Regions from separate parts of the Thalassotalea insulae genome, predicted to be linked through region 3. Evidence: predicted binding sites of a transcription regulator. Region 3 holds the regulator's gene; each other region holds the start of a gene.
What was found. The regulator MetJ, encoded in region 3, represses methionine synthesis genes. The targets are predictions, from matches to a motif close to TAGACGTCTAGACGTCTA.
Positions count from the first base shown of each region.

Region 1: the regulator MetJ is predicted to act here: its motif matches at 1,535-1,552, upstream of QQK06_RS00365 (cystathionine beta-lyase).
Region 2: the regulator MetJ is predicted to act here: its motif matches at 1,767-1,784, upstream of QQK06_RS15165 (homoserine O-succinyltransferase).

Region 1 is NZ_BSST01000001.1:54,636-58,933, reverse strand. Features, by position in the region: gene QQK06_RS00370 (DNA polymerase II) at 1-1,235, shown strand, start outside; gene QQK06_RS00365 (cystathionine beta-lyase) at 1,601-2,782, shown strand; gene QQK06_RS00360 (polysaccharide deacetylase family protein) at 2,894-3,826, shown strand; gene QQK06_RS00355 (ubiquitin family protein) at 3,849-4,127, opposite strand; gene QQK06_RS00350 (hypothetical protein) at 4,124-4,273, opposite strand.
Region 2 is NZ_BSST01000001.1:3,348,391-3,352,688, reverse strand. Features, by position in the region: gene metH (methionine synthase) at 1-676, opposite strand, end outside; gene QQK06_RS15165 (homoserine O-succinyltransferase) at 718-1,665, opposite strand; gene QQK06_RS15160 (alpha/beta fold hydrolase) at 2,491-3,534, opposite strand; gene QQK06_RS15155 (winged helix-turn-helix domain-containing protein) at 3,980-4,298, shown strand, end outside.
Region 3 is NZ_BSST01000001.1:1,630,842-1,635,139, reverse strand. Features, by position in the region: gene QQK06_RS07480 (adenylosuccinate synthase) at 1-293, shown strand, start outside; gene QQK06_RS07475 (malic enzyme-like NAD(P)-binding protein) at 707-1,951, shown strand; gene metJ (met regulon transcriptional regulator MetJ) at 1,998-2,327, opposite strand; gene metB (cystathionine gamma-synthase) at 2,562-3,722, shown strand; gene metL (bifunctional aspartate kinase/homoserine dehydrogenase II) at 3,761-4,298, shown strand, end outside.

The DNA.
Region 1 (4,298 bases), 1.6 Mb from region 3:
TTACTAATCTCTATTTACCTAAGTTGCATCGTGCAGGTTATGTCGCGCCTAACCTTGGTGATGGTTTAAAAGGTTTAGTCTCGCCAGGTGGCTATGTCATGGATTCTATTCCTGGGCTTTATCAAAATGTACTGGTGTTGGATTTTAAGAGCCTATATCCCAGTATTATTCGCTCATTTAATATTGACCCTATGGGAATGATCGAGGGGTTAAAAGCACCAGAAGATGCTATTGAAGGTTTTGATGGTGCGTATTTTTCACGTGATAAGCATTTTTTACCTCAGATCATTAAAGATCTGTGGCAAGAGCGGGATAAAGCAAAGCAAGAAAACAATGCGGCGTTATCGCAGGCAATTAAGATTATTATGAATTCCTTTTACGGTGTCTTGGGCTCGACCGGCTGCCGATTTTTCGATCCTCGTTTGTCTGGCTCTATTACTAAACGTGGCCATCAATTATTAAAGCAGACGCAAGTCTGGATTGAAGCGAAAGGTTATCGGGTGATTTATGGTGATACTGATTCGATATTTGTTCATGTCGGTAATGATAAAAGCGCCGAGCAAAGCCGAGCGCTTGGAGCATCATTGGCTGAATTTATCAATAGCCAGTGGCAACAAAAATTAGAGGCGGAATTTCATATTAAAAGTGAGCTAGAAATTGAATTTGAAACTCATTTTAGTCAGTTTTTTATGCCGACAATTCGCGGGCTAGATGTTGGTACCAAAAAGCGTTACGCAGGTTTAGTGCGGGAAAATGGTGATACTCAAATTATATTTAAAGGACTGGAAAGTGTTAGAACTGACTGGACCGAATTAGCAAAAACCTTTCAACGTAGTCTGTATTTAAAAGTCTTTAACCAGGAACCAGTCAAAGAGTATGTTATGCAAGTGGTGCAAGATACTTATGACGGTAAATTGGATGATTTACTCGTATACCGTAAACGGATTCGTAAACGACTCAGTGAGTATGTGAAAAATGTGCCGCCGCATATTAAAGCAGCGCGCGCAGCTGATGCTATTAATCAACAACAAGGCAAACCGTTAAAATTTCAGGGTAAAGGCTGGATTGAATATTATTTAACTACAGCAGGGCCACAGGCCAAGGGCTATGTTACCGCGCCATTGGATTATCAGTTATATATTGATAAACAGATAGCTACTGTTGCAGATGCCATTTTGCCTTTTATTAATGAGTCGTTTACGGCGATTGTTGATCAACAGCAATCATTGTTTTAAAAAGTGTGCTGACGTAAATGCTTCAACAGCATTTTCATGAGGAGCCAGAGAACTGTTGTTAGATAGACAGGCAATACGCGTAAGGTCTTGCGAGGAAGCTCAATATAGACATCCAAGCTGATGAAGCGTGCTTTTATTACGCTAGCAACTATTTATCAATAAACTGAATTATGTGAATTATGTGACAACAGTTTTCGAGACAAATGTTTTAATATTAATAACCATAATGCATGTGCAGGCTGATAAAATTATAACAATCACTCGCACTTTTTTTGATTAGGGTTTGATTAAAACGAATAAAGATGTTTAGATGGCTAGAATGCTAAAGTGTCACGATATCTAAATAAGTCAATGGAATTAGTTTAATGAGAAAAGATACCAAAATCGTTAATGCCGGACGTAGTAAAAAATGGACGAGAGGCGTAGTAAATCCACCGGTGGAACGAGCATCAACAGTAGTGTTTGAGTCGGTAAAAGAGATGAAACATGCCACTGCCCATCGTGGTGAGCAGGTATTATTTTATGGTCGTCGCGGCACTTCTACGTCTTTTGCTTTTCAAGATGCGATGACAGAGCTTGAAGGTGGAGCGGGCTGCGCGCTGTATCCATCCGGCACAGCGGCGATTACCAATGCGATTTTAGCCTTTGTTAAAGCTGGTGATCATATTTTAATGGTCGATACAGCTTATGAGCCAACCAGAGACTTTTGCGATAAGGTTTTGACCCGTATTGGCGTTGAAACCACTTATTATGATCCGTTAATAGGTAAAGATATTGAGCAGCTGATCCAAGAAAATACCGCTATCGTCTTTTTAGAGTCTCCTGGCTCAATCACCATGGAGGTGCAAGATGTGCCAGGTATTGCTAAAGCTGCTCATCAACATGATTGTATTGTGATGTTAGATAATACCTGGAGCGCAGGTGTAAATTTTCAGCCGTTTGATTATGGCGTGGATATCTCGATTCAGGCGGCAACAAAGTACATTGTCGGCCACTCGGATGTGATGTTAGGCACCGCAACTGCGACAGAAAAATACTGGGAAACCTTAAGAGAAAATAGCTATTTGATGGGGCAATGTACGTCGCCGGACGACTTGTATCTTGCGATGCGTGGTATTCGCACTTTGGGGGTTCGGTTAAAACAACATCAGGAGAATGCGTTGAAAATTGCCCGTTGGCTTGAGCAACGTGAAGAGGTGGATAAAATTTTACATCCGGCATTTTCATCTTGTCCGGGACATGAGTATTTTGAGCGGGATTTTTCCGGTTCAAACGGGTTATTTTCTTTTGTGCTAAATCGTGGCGATCAGGCCTCGGTTAATGCCTTACTCGATGGTATGCACCATTTTAAAATGGGTTATTCCTGGGGCGGTTTTGAAAGTTTGATTTTAGCAAATACTAATGTTGGTCGATTACGTACTGCCACCGGTTGGCCATATCAGCATCCGCTGATCCGTTTACATATAGGATTAGAAGATGCGGATGATTTAATAGAAGATTTAACGCAAGGGTTTGAGCGATTAAATCACAGCTTAGCGCAACGTTAGTCGTATAATTGATAGCATTTGATAATATTAATTTAATAAAATAAGCCAGCGAGTTGTAAAATTATCTGGCTTATTTTTTTGGGTACTTTTTATCAGTAGGGAAACTAATAAATGACGATTAATAGTAGCTTAAAAGCGCTAATGATATTGTTTGCGCTGTTCATATCTTTCGATGGTTTCAGTAAAGAAATAGCGCTGACCTTTGATGATGCACCGCGCGCCGCAAAGGGTTATTTTGATGGTAAAACTCGAGCGGCTAAACTGATTGCTAACCTAAAAGCTCATCAGGTGGAGCAAGTGGCGTTTTTTGTTGTCACCAGCAGGTTAGATGCGGAAGGGGTGGCACGAGTTAATGCATATAATACTGCAGGTCATATTATCGCTAATCATAGTGATACCCATCCCGATTTTAATCGTTTAACGCTAGAGCAGTATAGTGATAATTTTTTACGTGCCGATCGTCAGTTACGCCCGTTTAGCAACTTTAGTCCGTTATATCGCTTTCCTTATCTGAGAGAAGGCAATACCTTAGAAAAAAGAAACGGCATGCGCGCACTATTAAAAGATCGCGGTTATCGCAATGGCTATATCACTTTGAACAATTATGATTGGTACATTGAAACACTGTTTCAGCAATCGATTAAAAGCGGCCAGCCTTTGGATATGGAGCGGATGCGCCAATTTTATGTAAAAACTTTGATGGCCAGTATTCAATATTATGATCAAATGGCGAACACTTACCTTGGCCGCTCACCTAAACATGTGTTACTGCTCCATGAAATGGATATAACCGCCTTGTTTATTGGCGATTTGGTGGATGAACTTAGACGCCAAGGTTGGAAAATTATTTCACCTGAGCAAGCGTACACCGATGATATTGCCCTGTATCAAACTGAGCGCGTATTAAAATATAACCCGGGGCGCATTGGTGAAATCGCGCGAGATAATGACCAAAAATCTAACCTTTGGCATAAAACGCTGGACGAAGCATACCTTAAGCAGGCGTTTGATCAGCAAGTGTTAAACAAAACCAGTCAAGAGTAGAGATGAAATGTTTTTAATTTTCTCAGCCTCCTGTGAGCGACTGAAAAATATAGAGTTTGGCGTTGTCTGGTACTTTATCTAACAAGGTTTTTCGGTCAATTAATAGCTGATTATTGATACTGATATTGACGTGTCGGCGCAAAGCGCCGTTATCGTCAAGGATGTATTGAGTAAATCCGGGGGCCAGTTGATTGATTTGATGTAAAACATCGGCAATTGAGCCTGCGTCCAGTTCAAGCGCGGTATTTTCCAGAAGTGGAAAATACCGATATAAGTGATGTGTCATCTCAACATTAATCAATTAACGTTCCAAAACGCACTGAATAAATAGGCGGCATAGTAAACGGGGATCCCTTGGTGCATTATTGGTTTCGGTTGCCACTGACCGTTTTGTTGTTGAAAAATTAAAGTACCTTTGCGGGTACCAAGTAATATGATCTTTGACATTGCTAATCCTTTGCTTTGTCCAATA
Region 2 (4,298 bases), 1.7 Mb from region 3:
ATAAGGTACGGCCGGAAGCATCGGTAATAGTACCGGAAATCATAATTGGCAGTTGATAACCAATGTCTTCAAATACCGTTTGCACAGCAAAAATAGCGGCTTTTGCATTTAATGTATCAAAGATGGTTTCAATTAATATAATATCACAACCACCTTCTATTAAGGCTTTGCTTGACTCAATATAGGCATCTTTAAGCTGATCAAAAGTAACATTGCGGTATGCCGGATCATTGACATCCGGTGAAATAGAGCAGGTTCGATTAGTTGGCCCAAGTACTCCGGCAACAAAACGTGGTTTATCCGGCTGCTTGGCACTAAATTCGTCCGCCACCTGACGAGCAAGCTGAGCCGCCGCTAAATTAATTTCACGACTATGTTGTTCCATATCATAGTCAGCCATTGCAATAGTCGTAGCATTGAAAGTATTGGTTTCAATAATATCGGCACCTGCAGCCAGATACTCGGCGTGAATGGCTTTAATAACTTCAGGCTGAGTCAACACCAGCATATCATTATTACCTTTGACATCGAGATGCCAATCAGCAAAACGCTGACCGCGGTAATCCTGCTCTTCAAATTTATAGGCCTGGATCATAGTACCCATAGCACCATCTAGGATTAAAATCCGCTGTTGTAACTGCTGTTCGAGCAAAATATAGGGCGCTGACTTTTTCATACTACTTCTCTTTTAAATGCAACTGATAGCCAGTTACTAAACTATTTCTCTACTGCCGGATGTAACGCTTTAATATGATCAGCATCCAGTTGATAAGGCGTGATCTGATAAACGTAATAATTGAGCCAATTGGTAAATAATAGACTACCGTGAGCCCTCCATGTGCTATATGGCGGATTCGCAGGATCATTATCAAGATAATAATTTTCCGGTAACTGCGCGTCGCTCCCTTGTTTTAAGTCTCTGTGATACTCATCATCTAAGGTTGTGGCATCATATTCCGGGTGACCGGTTAAATACACTTGCTGCTTATTTTTACTGGCGGCAAGGTATACGCCAGCTTGCTCTGATTCGGCTATAATTTTCAGATGTTCAATCGACTGATAATCCGCCTTATCAATAAAGCCATAGCGAGAATGAGGAACATAAAATACGTTTTCAAATCCCCTGGTAAGCTCTTCTTTTGCATCTACAGGTTGATGCGAATAAACCCCGGATAATTTTTGCTGACGCAAATGACGATTCAAACCATAATGATAATATAACGCGGCATGGGCTGCCCAACATGAAAACATAGTAGACGTGACGTTCTGCTCAGCCCAGTCAAATACTTCGCATATTTTATCCCAGAAACTTACCTTTTCATAAGCCATACGAGCTAATGGTGCACCGGTAATAATTAAACCGTCATATTGCTTATGTTTGATATCATCGAATAAACAATAAAAATTGTCTAAATGCTCTTTCGGAGTATTTTTTGATTCATTGCTATGAATACAAACAAATTCAATATTTATCTGTAATGGAGTATTAGACAACATACGACAGATTTGCACTTCAGTTTCTATTTTATTCGGCATTAAATTTAAAATTGCCACTTCCATCGGACGAATATCTTGATTAGCTGCTCTGTGTTCAGACATCACAAAAATATTTTCTTTATCAAGTACTTGAAGTGCAGGCAATTGATCTGGAATTTTTATTGGCATATTAACTACCTAGTCGTCGTTGCGCTATACCCTATGAATAACCATAGACGTAAATCATTATAGCGACTAATGTGCCTTGGATTTCTAGATATGTCAACATCTAAACGTATAGACGTCTATAATAAATTAATCTGTCATATATAGGCGTCACATTTGTGTAAAACGTCATTTAAAACGAGAATACCGTTAAGCGCGAGAATGACACAGTGTAAAAGCTACAAGCCAATTTTGAACTGAACATTTTGTAAAACACGAAAACTAGTAGGTAATATTTTTCAATCTTATCTGGTAATCTACTGATTGCTAATCGCTTTAATGAAGAAAAGTATTATCAAAAGCTAACATTATTTACGGTAAAAGTGCAAAAAGTCAGGATTAGATCCACGCTTTCATTATGTTTTTAATTCGATATTTCCTATCATGAGCTTAAAATATTCTCGGAGATTCGCTCATGAACACTATCATTTCAAACTGGCAAATTGTCTCGGTAATGGACGGAGAGAAATTGATTGGTAAAGTTCTTTGAGGATGTCAGATGCAATTGATGGAACTCAATCAAAGCTAACAATCACATATGTGCCCACTTTGACAGGCGTTGTAATGTATTGCAGCTCCTAAAACTCCAACAACCTTATTTCGAGCTTCAAGTACTCAAATACGGCTCTATTTTAAAAAATCCTGCATAGACCCGCGCCACCACAATCACTAATGCATATTTTTTCACTGATCTTATAAGCACTTCTGCAGAGCTAGAAAATAAGACTCCTAATTGGGACTAACCTCTATTAAAGATAGGCGTCTTATTTATTTTCTCGTCATTGATTATTAATTAAGCTCGGTTTTTAATTGAGTACCAGACCTATTAGTCCCTATTACTCCAGACTTCTTCGACACCATTTCACGGATCGCTTCAACAACAAGCTCCGGCTGTTCCAGCTGAATGAAGTGACCACTATCAGGCGCTAATACATGAGTACTGTTGCTAGATAAGGTCAGTAAGTCTTTTTGTAACCTTAGCCATAAGTCTAACAATTCTTTTTTTAGATCATCATCAAAACCAGTGTTGTCTACGCGTGCAGGAGATATCGCGGTAATAACCGTTAGTGGAAAATCACCTAAGACACGCATATCGCTCACTTCCGCCATCATTTGCTCTGCGTTTGTCATCTCGTCAACATATCCCGTGAGGCTTTTATGAAGCATTGTTGTCACTACCTGATTAATGTTATCGCCTTTTTTGGTGTTTGGTTGTAAGTTATCGGCTAACATAAATCGCGCTAATCCAAGATGAACGGCTGCTTTTATAAGCTGTGGTGGCGGTGGCGACGACATTAACTCTTTCTTCAGCCTTGCTGACATATGTTCTTCCATATCTGGATGTGAACCGTCAACCAGAATCATACCGCCAACATCCTCGATATGATTTAGTGCGTATGGGCGAAGGATAACACCAGCCAATGAATGACCAACTAAGATATAGGGTTTTTCCAGCCCTAAATTGGTTAATAGCTCGTTAAGCTCTGCAGCAATTGCCGATGCTGTTTTAGGGTTTTCACCTCGCTCACTCCACAAAAGCCCAGCTCGATCATAGGATATAGTAGTAGCAAATTTAGCCACTTCTTCTTGAACCTTAAACCAAGGAAGGTGACCACTATAGCCTAGTCCTGACTCAAAAATTACCGTTGGCCCACCACTCCCTTTTTTCACTATATGTAGCTTATGGCCACCAACATCAATCAATTCCCCAGGTTGTTGATGCACTCGCTCTGCTGAACTTCTTGAAAGTTGTTCGTAGCTAAATCCCAGCAGCAGTAAAAAAGAGAATAAAAATCCAATTCCCAATCCTATTTTTTTCAACCATTTTGTCATCAAATACACTCCGTTTATTGTCATTCAAATAATTCTTTCTTGTTATATAATTTCACTAATGCACACAAATATGTCAGACCTCAGATCAGCAAACTTTGTGAGGATGAAGTAAAATAAAAACTAAGAGGCGTCTAGTAAATTAGAAGCGGTTCCGTCAGTTATTGAAATACCACGAACATTGACACTTACATCTTTGAAGCCAAACAAAAACGCAAAGATAAAAATTACTATCTGTTTAATCATAAAAATTCCATTATTTTTTAATTACTGTTTGAAAGTAAGTAATGTGGCTAAGAGCTTAGAAAAAGTAATGAAATTGTTGGGAAAAAAGATGAAGAAAAGGTGAATATCAGAAAACTAACTTAAACAGGCGTTAGCCATTTTTATATTTAATTATCAGTGTGATAAGCTCGTTAAGCATTTTTCAATATAACAACAAACTTTTATGAAGCAATTTGGCGAGTTCGTCCTCGACACTAAACAAACAAGATTATTACGCCAAGATCAGGAAGTAGCGATAGAGCCTAAACTTTTTGAATTGCTATCCCTTTTTGTTGAGCAACCCAATAGCATTATTTCTCGGCAAGATATCCTAGATGCATTGTGGCCTGGCTCACTTGTTACCGATAATGCCATCAACAAAATGATTGCTAATCTACGTAAAGTACTAGGTGACGGTGCAAAGAACCCGCGTTATATCCAAACAGTGCCTAAAAGAGGCTATCGATTGATATCTGAGGTGCTCCCGATTGCTCCCTATTCTG
Region 3 (4,298 bases):
TAGATGGCCTGAAAGAGTTAAAAATCTGTACTGGCTATCAAACTAAATCAGGTGAAGTGATCACTGTGCCGCCGACGGCTGCAGAAGGCTATGATGAGATCACTCCTGTTTATGAAACACTACCTGGTTGGAGTGATTCGACTGTTGGTGTGACATCTGTTGATGCCCTACCAGAAAATGCCAAAGCTTATATTAAGCGTATTGAACAAGTTACCGGTGTACCAGTGGATATTATCTCAACCGGACCAGATCGTAACGAAACTATTATTTTAGTGAATCCGTTTGACGAGTAGTTAATCATTCAATGTTATTGAAAAACCGCCTGTTGGCGGTTTTTTTATATTTATTTTTTGTAATTTATATTGAATACTTTGCTGATTATTTATGCAAAATAGCATGGTTTTCGCTTTTTATCAGCTGCTATCGTGTGAAAGATAGCGGCATGTTAGCCTCTTTTTTTCTTTATTTTTCATAACTTCGTTTATCTTCTGCAAAAATCAGTGTTAATGATAATGAATATTATCGACATCTATTTGCAATGCTATGCAATGGCATTGGCGCTAATGCTAGTAAAAATGCAGGGTTTAGCCGATCAAGCTGCTTGAATTAACGATAATAGTTAGGCTATTATCTAAAATAATAATAAAAAGAAATAAGCATCATTAAATATATAACCAAATTGGTATAACGCCCCTAGGACAGACTAATGACAGACTTTAAACAACAAGCGCTTGATTATCACCAGTTTCCGTTACCCGGGAAAATTAGTGTCGAACTGACCACTCCTGCTGAAACCAGTCAGGATTTATCTCTTGCCTATAGCCCTGGAGTTGCCGAACCAGTGCGAGCGATTGCGGAAAACCCTGATGATGTTTATAAATATACCGGTAAAGGTAATACCGTCGCTGTGATAACCAATGGCACCGCTATTTTGGGCTTGGGCAATCTAGGTGGGATGGCGTCTAAGCCGGTGATGGAAGGAAAAGCATTATTATTTAAGCGCTTTGCTGGTATTAATTCATTCGATATTGAAGTGAAACATAAAACCCCTGATGAGTTTATTAATACTGTGGCTAATATCGCTGATAGTTTTGGTGGTATTAACCTTGAAGATATTAAAGCGCCGGAATGTTTCGTGATAGAAAAAGCGTTAATCGAGCGTTGTAAGGTACCAGTATTTCATGATGATCAACATGGTACCGCGATTGTTACAGCAGCCGGAATGATCAATGCGCTGGAAATTCAGGGCAAAGAATTAAGACATGCTAATATCGTTTGTATGGGCGCTGGAGCAGCCGCTATTGCCTGTATGGAGCTGCTAATTAAATGTGGTGCTCAGCGTGAAAAGATTTATATGTTAGATACTAAAGGGGTGATTCATACTCGTCGTGATGACCTGAATGAGTACAAACGCTTATTTGCTAATAACACCGACAAACGAACGTTAGAGCAAGTGATTGACGGAGCAGATGTTTTTGTTGGGGTTTCCGGACCGAATTTATTGACGGCTGAGCATGTTACGATGATGGCTAATAATCCGGTAATATTCGCTTGTTCGAATCCGGACCCTGAAATCAAACCTGAAGTCGCGCTGGCAGCCAGAGATGATGTTATTATTGCCACTGGTCGTTCAGATTATCCAAACCAAGTGAATAATGTCTTATGTTTTCCATTTATTTTCCGTGGCGCATTAGACGTAAGAGCACGAACCATTAATGATGAAATGAAAGTTGCCTGCGTTCATGCGATAAGAGAATTGGCGAAAGAACCGGTGACTCAGGAAGTGGTTGATGCCAGTTGTGAGCAAGCACTTACTTTTGGTAAGGACTATATTATTCCAAAACCTATGGACTCTAGATTATGTGCTCGGGTGGCCAGAGCCGTTGCTCAGGCTGCCGTGGATTCAGGTGTTGCGGCGTTGGAAATGCCAGAAAATTATATGCAGGAATAGCTGTGGAAATGAAGGAAAAGGCACTAAAGCCTTTTCCTTTTATTGATTATTCGTCGTCGATTTCATACTGACTAAAATCAGTTACGCCATTTTCCGCTAATATTTTTCTGACACTTGCCGGTAATTTTTGCTCATTATCTTTTGCCAAATCTTGATCATCCGGTAAAGGCTGACCAGTAAAAGCATGCAGAAAAGCCTCACAAAGTAATTCACTATTAGTTGCATGTCTTAGGTTATTAACTTGTCGACGGGTCCGTTCATCGGTTAATACTTTCAAAACACGCAAAGGTATTGAAACGGTGATTTTTTTTACTTGTTCACTTTTTTTACCATGCTCGGCGTAGGGGTTTATATATTCACCATTCCACTCTGCCATGAATTACCTCTATTTATATTTTTATTCATTTATCGCATTATCAGGCTAGGCTATGATAACGCAAGGTATCAGGTATAGATTTTACTGGTTAACGCTTGCTAGTCAATAATGAATGTGTAGAAGTTTAGATGTCTAAAGTTCTTGACCCCTATATTTAAAACATTTAGACTTTTGGACGTCCAAACATCTATTTGGTTTTGGCATGATGCGATATTAACCTAATTGGAGCATATGATGGCAGCGAATAAATTATCGACTACCGCAGTAAGAGCAGGCATAAATACTGATGAACACTATGGTGCGGTAATTCCGGCTATTCATCTTTCTAGTACCTATGCGCTCAAGGGGTTTAATGAAAAACGTCAATTTGATTATTCGCGCACCGGAAACCCAACCCGTGCAACTTTTGCCAGTGCAGTTGCAGAGCTAGAACAAGGTGCTGTTGGTATTGTTACAAGTACGGGTATGTCCGCGGTTCATTTGTTATGCCAACTACTAAGCACCGAAGATACTGTCGTTATTCCACATGACTGCTATGGTGGCAGCTATCGATTGTTTACTCATTTAGCAAAACGTGGTCAATTTAAGTTAATTGTCGTCGATCAAAATGATCCTCAGGCATTAGCGGACGCATTAGCCCATCAGCCTAAATTGGTGTTAATAGAGACGCCAAGTAATCCGTTATTACGCATTGTAGATATTGCTGCTGTGACAAAAGCAAGCCAAGAGGCAGGCGCTTTGGTTGCTGTTGATAACACCTTTTTATCGCCGATATTACAACAACCGCTATTATTAGGCGCTGATATTGTTTTTCATTCCACCACTAAATTTATCAATGGTCATAGTGATGTTGTTGGTGGGGTATTAGTCACTAAAGAACAAGCTCTTGGTGAAGAGCTAGCGTGGTGGGCCAATTGTATCGGCATTACTGGTAGCGCCTTTGATAGCTATCTTGCATTACGTGGCCTGAAAACCTTGCCGGTAAGGATGAAACAACATCAGCAAAATGCAGAGGCTGTTGCGCAGTTTTTACGGGCTCATCCGGCTATTGACGCTGTTTATTACCCAGGTTTTGTTGATCATCCAAACCATGAAGTTGCGAAAAAACAACAAGCTGATTTTGGTTCTATGATGAGTTTTGAAGTTAAAGGTGGGATCGACGCAGTTAAGAAGTTATTTGATCATCTATCCTTGTTTACCTTAGCTCAATCGCTAGGTGGTGTTGAAAGCTTAATTAGTCACCCATCGACTATGACCCATGCTGGAATGGAATTGTCTGCTCAGATTGAAGCAGGGATCACTCAGTCGCTAGTGCGTATTTCTGTTGGTATCGAAGATATTGATGATATCTTAGTAGACCTTGAACAGGGATTAGTCGCCAGTCAACAAAGTTAGCTGTTAACCAGCATATTTAGTAAAGAATTCGAGAAATCATGAATCAGGTCAATGTAGTAGAGCAGTTAACTGCGGAGCGCAATCAATTAGCTAAGCAAGCGGTACATGTGCACAAATTTGGTGGCAGTAGTTTGGCAACAGCACAATGTATTGAGCGGGTCGTTGATATTATTCGTCAGCACTGCCAATTAAATGATTTAGTGGTGGTATCCGCTAATGGTGATACCACAGATGCTTTGTTTGCTACTTATCAGTTAGCGCTGGAGCGTCAGGATACCCTGACATCAGCAATCGCACAGTTATATCAAGCTCAGGTTGAGCTGATTAAAAGTTTGTTATCTGCAGCGACTGCTGAGCGTATGATTGATTACCTTAAATCAGATATTCAGCAATTGACTCATTGGCTAACATCGACACCCGAACAATATCAGGCGGATTTCCTGTCGTTTGGAGAATTATGGTCAGCACGTTTACTCTCAGCAATATTAAGTGAGCGGGTATGCCCGAGTTATTATCTCGATGCTCGTGACTTTTTAGTGATTAATAATGATCAACAATGTGTTGTTGACAACGGGA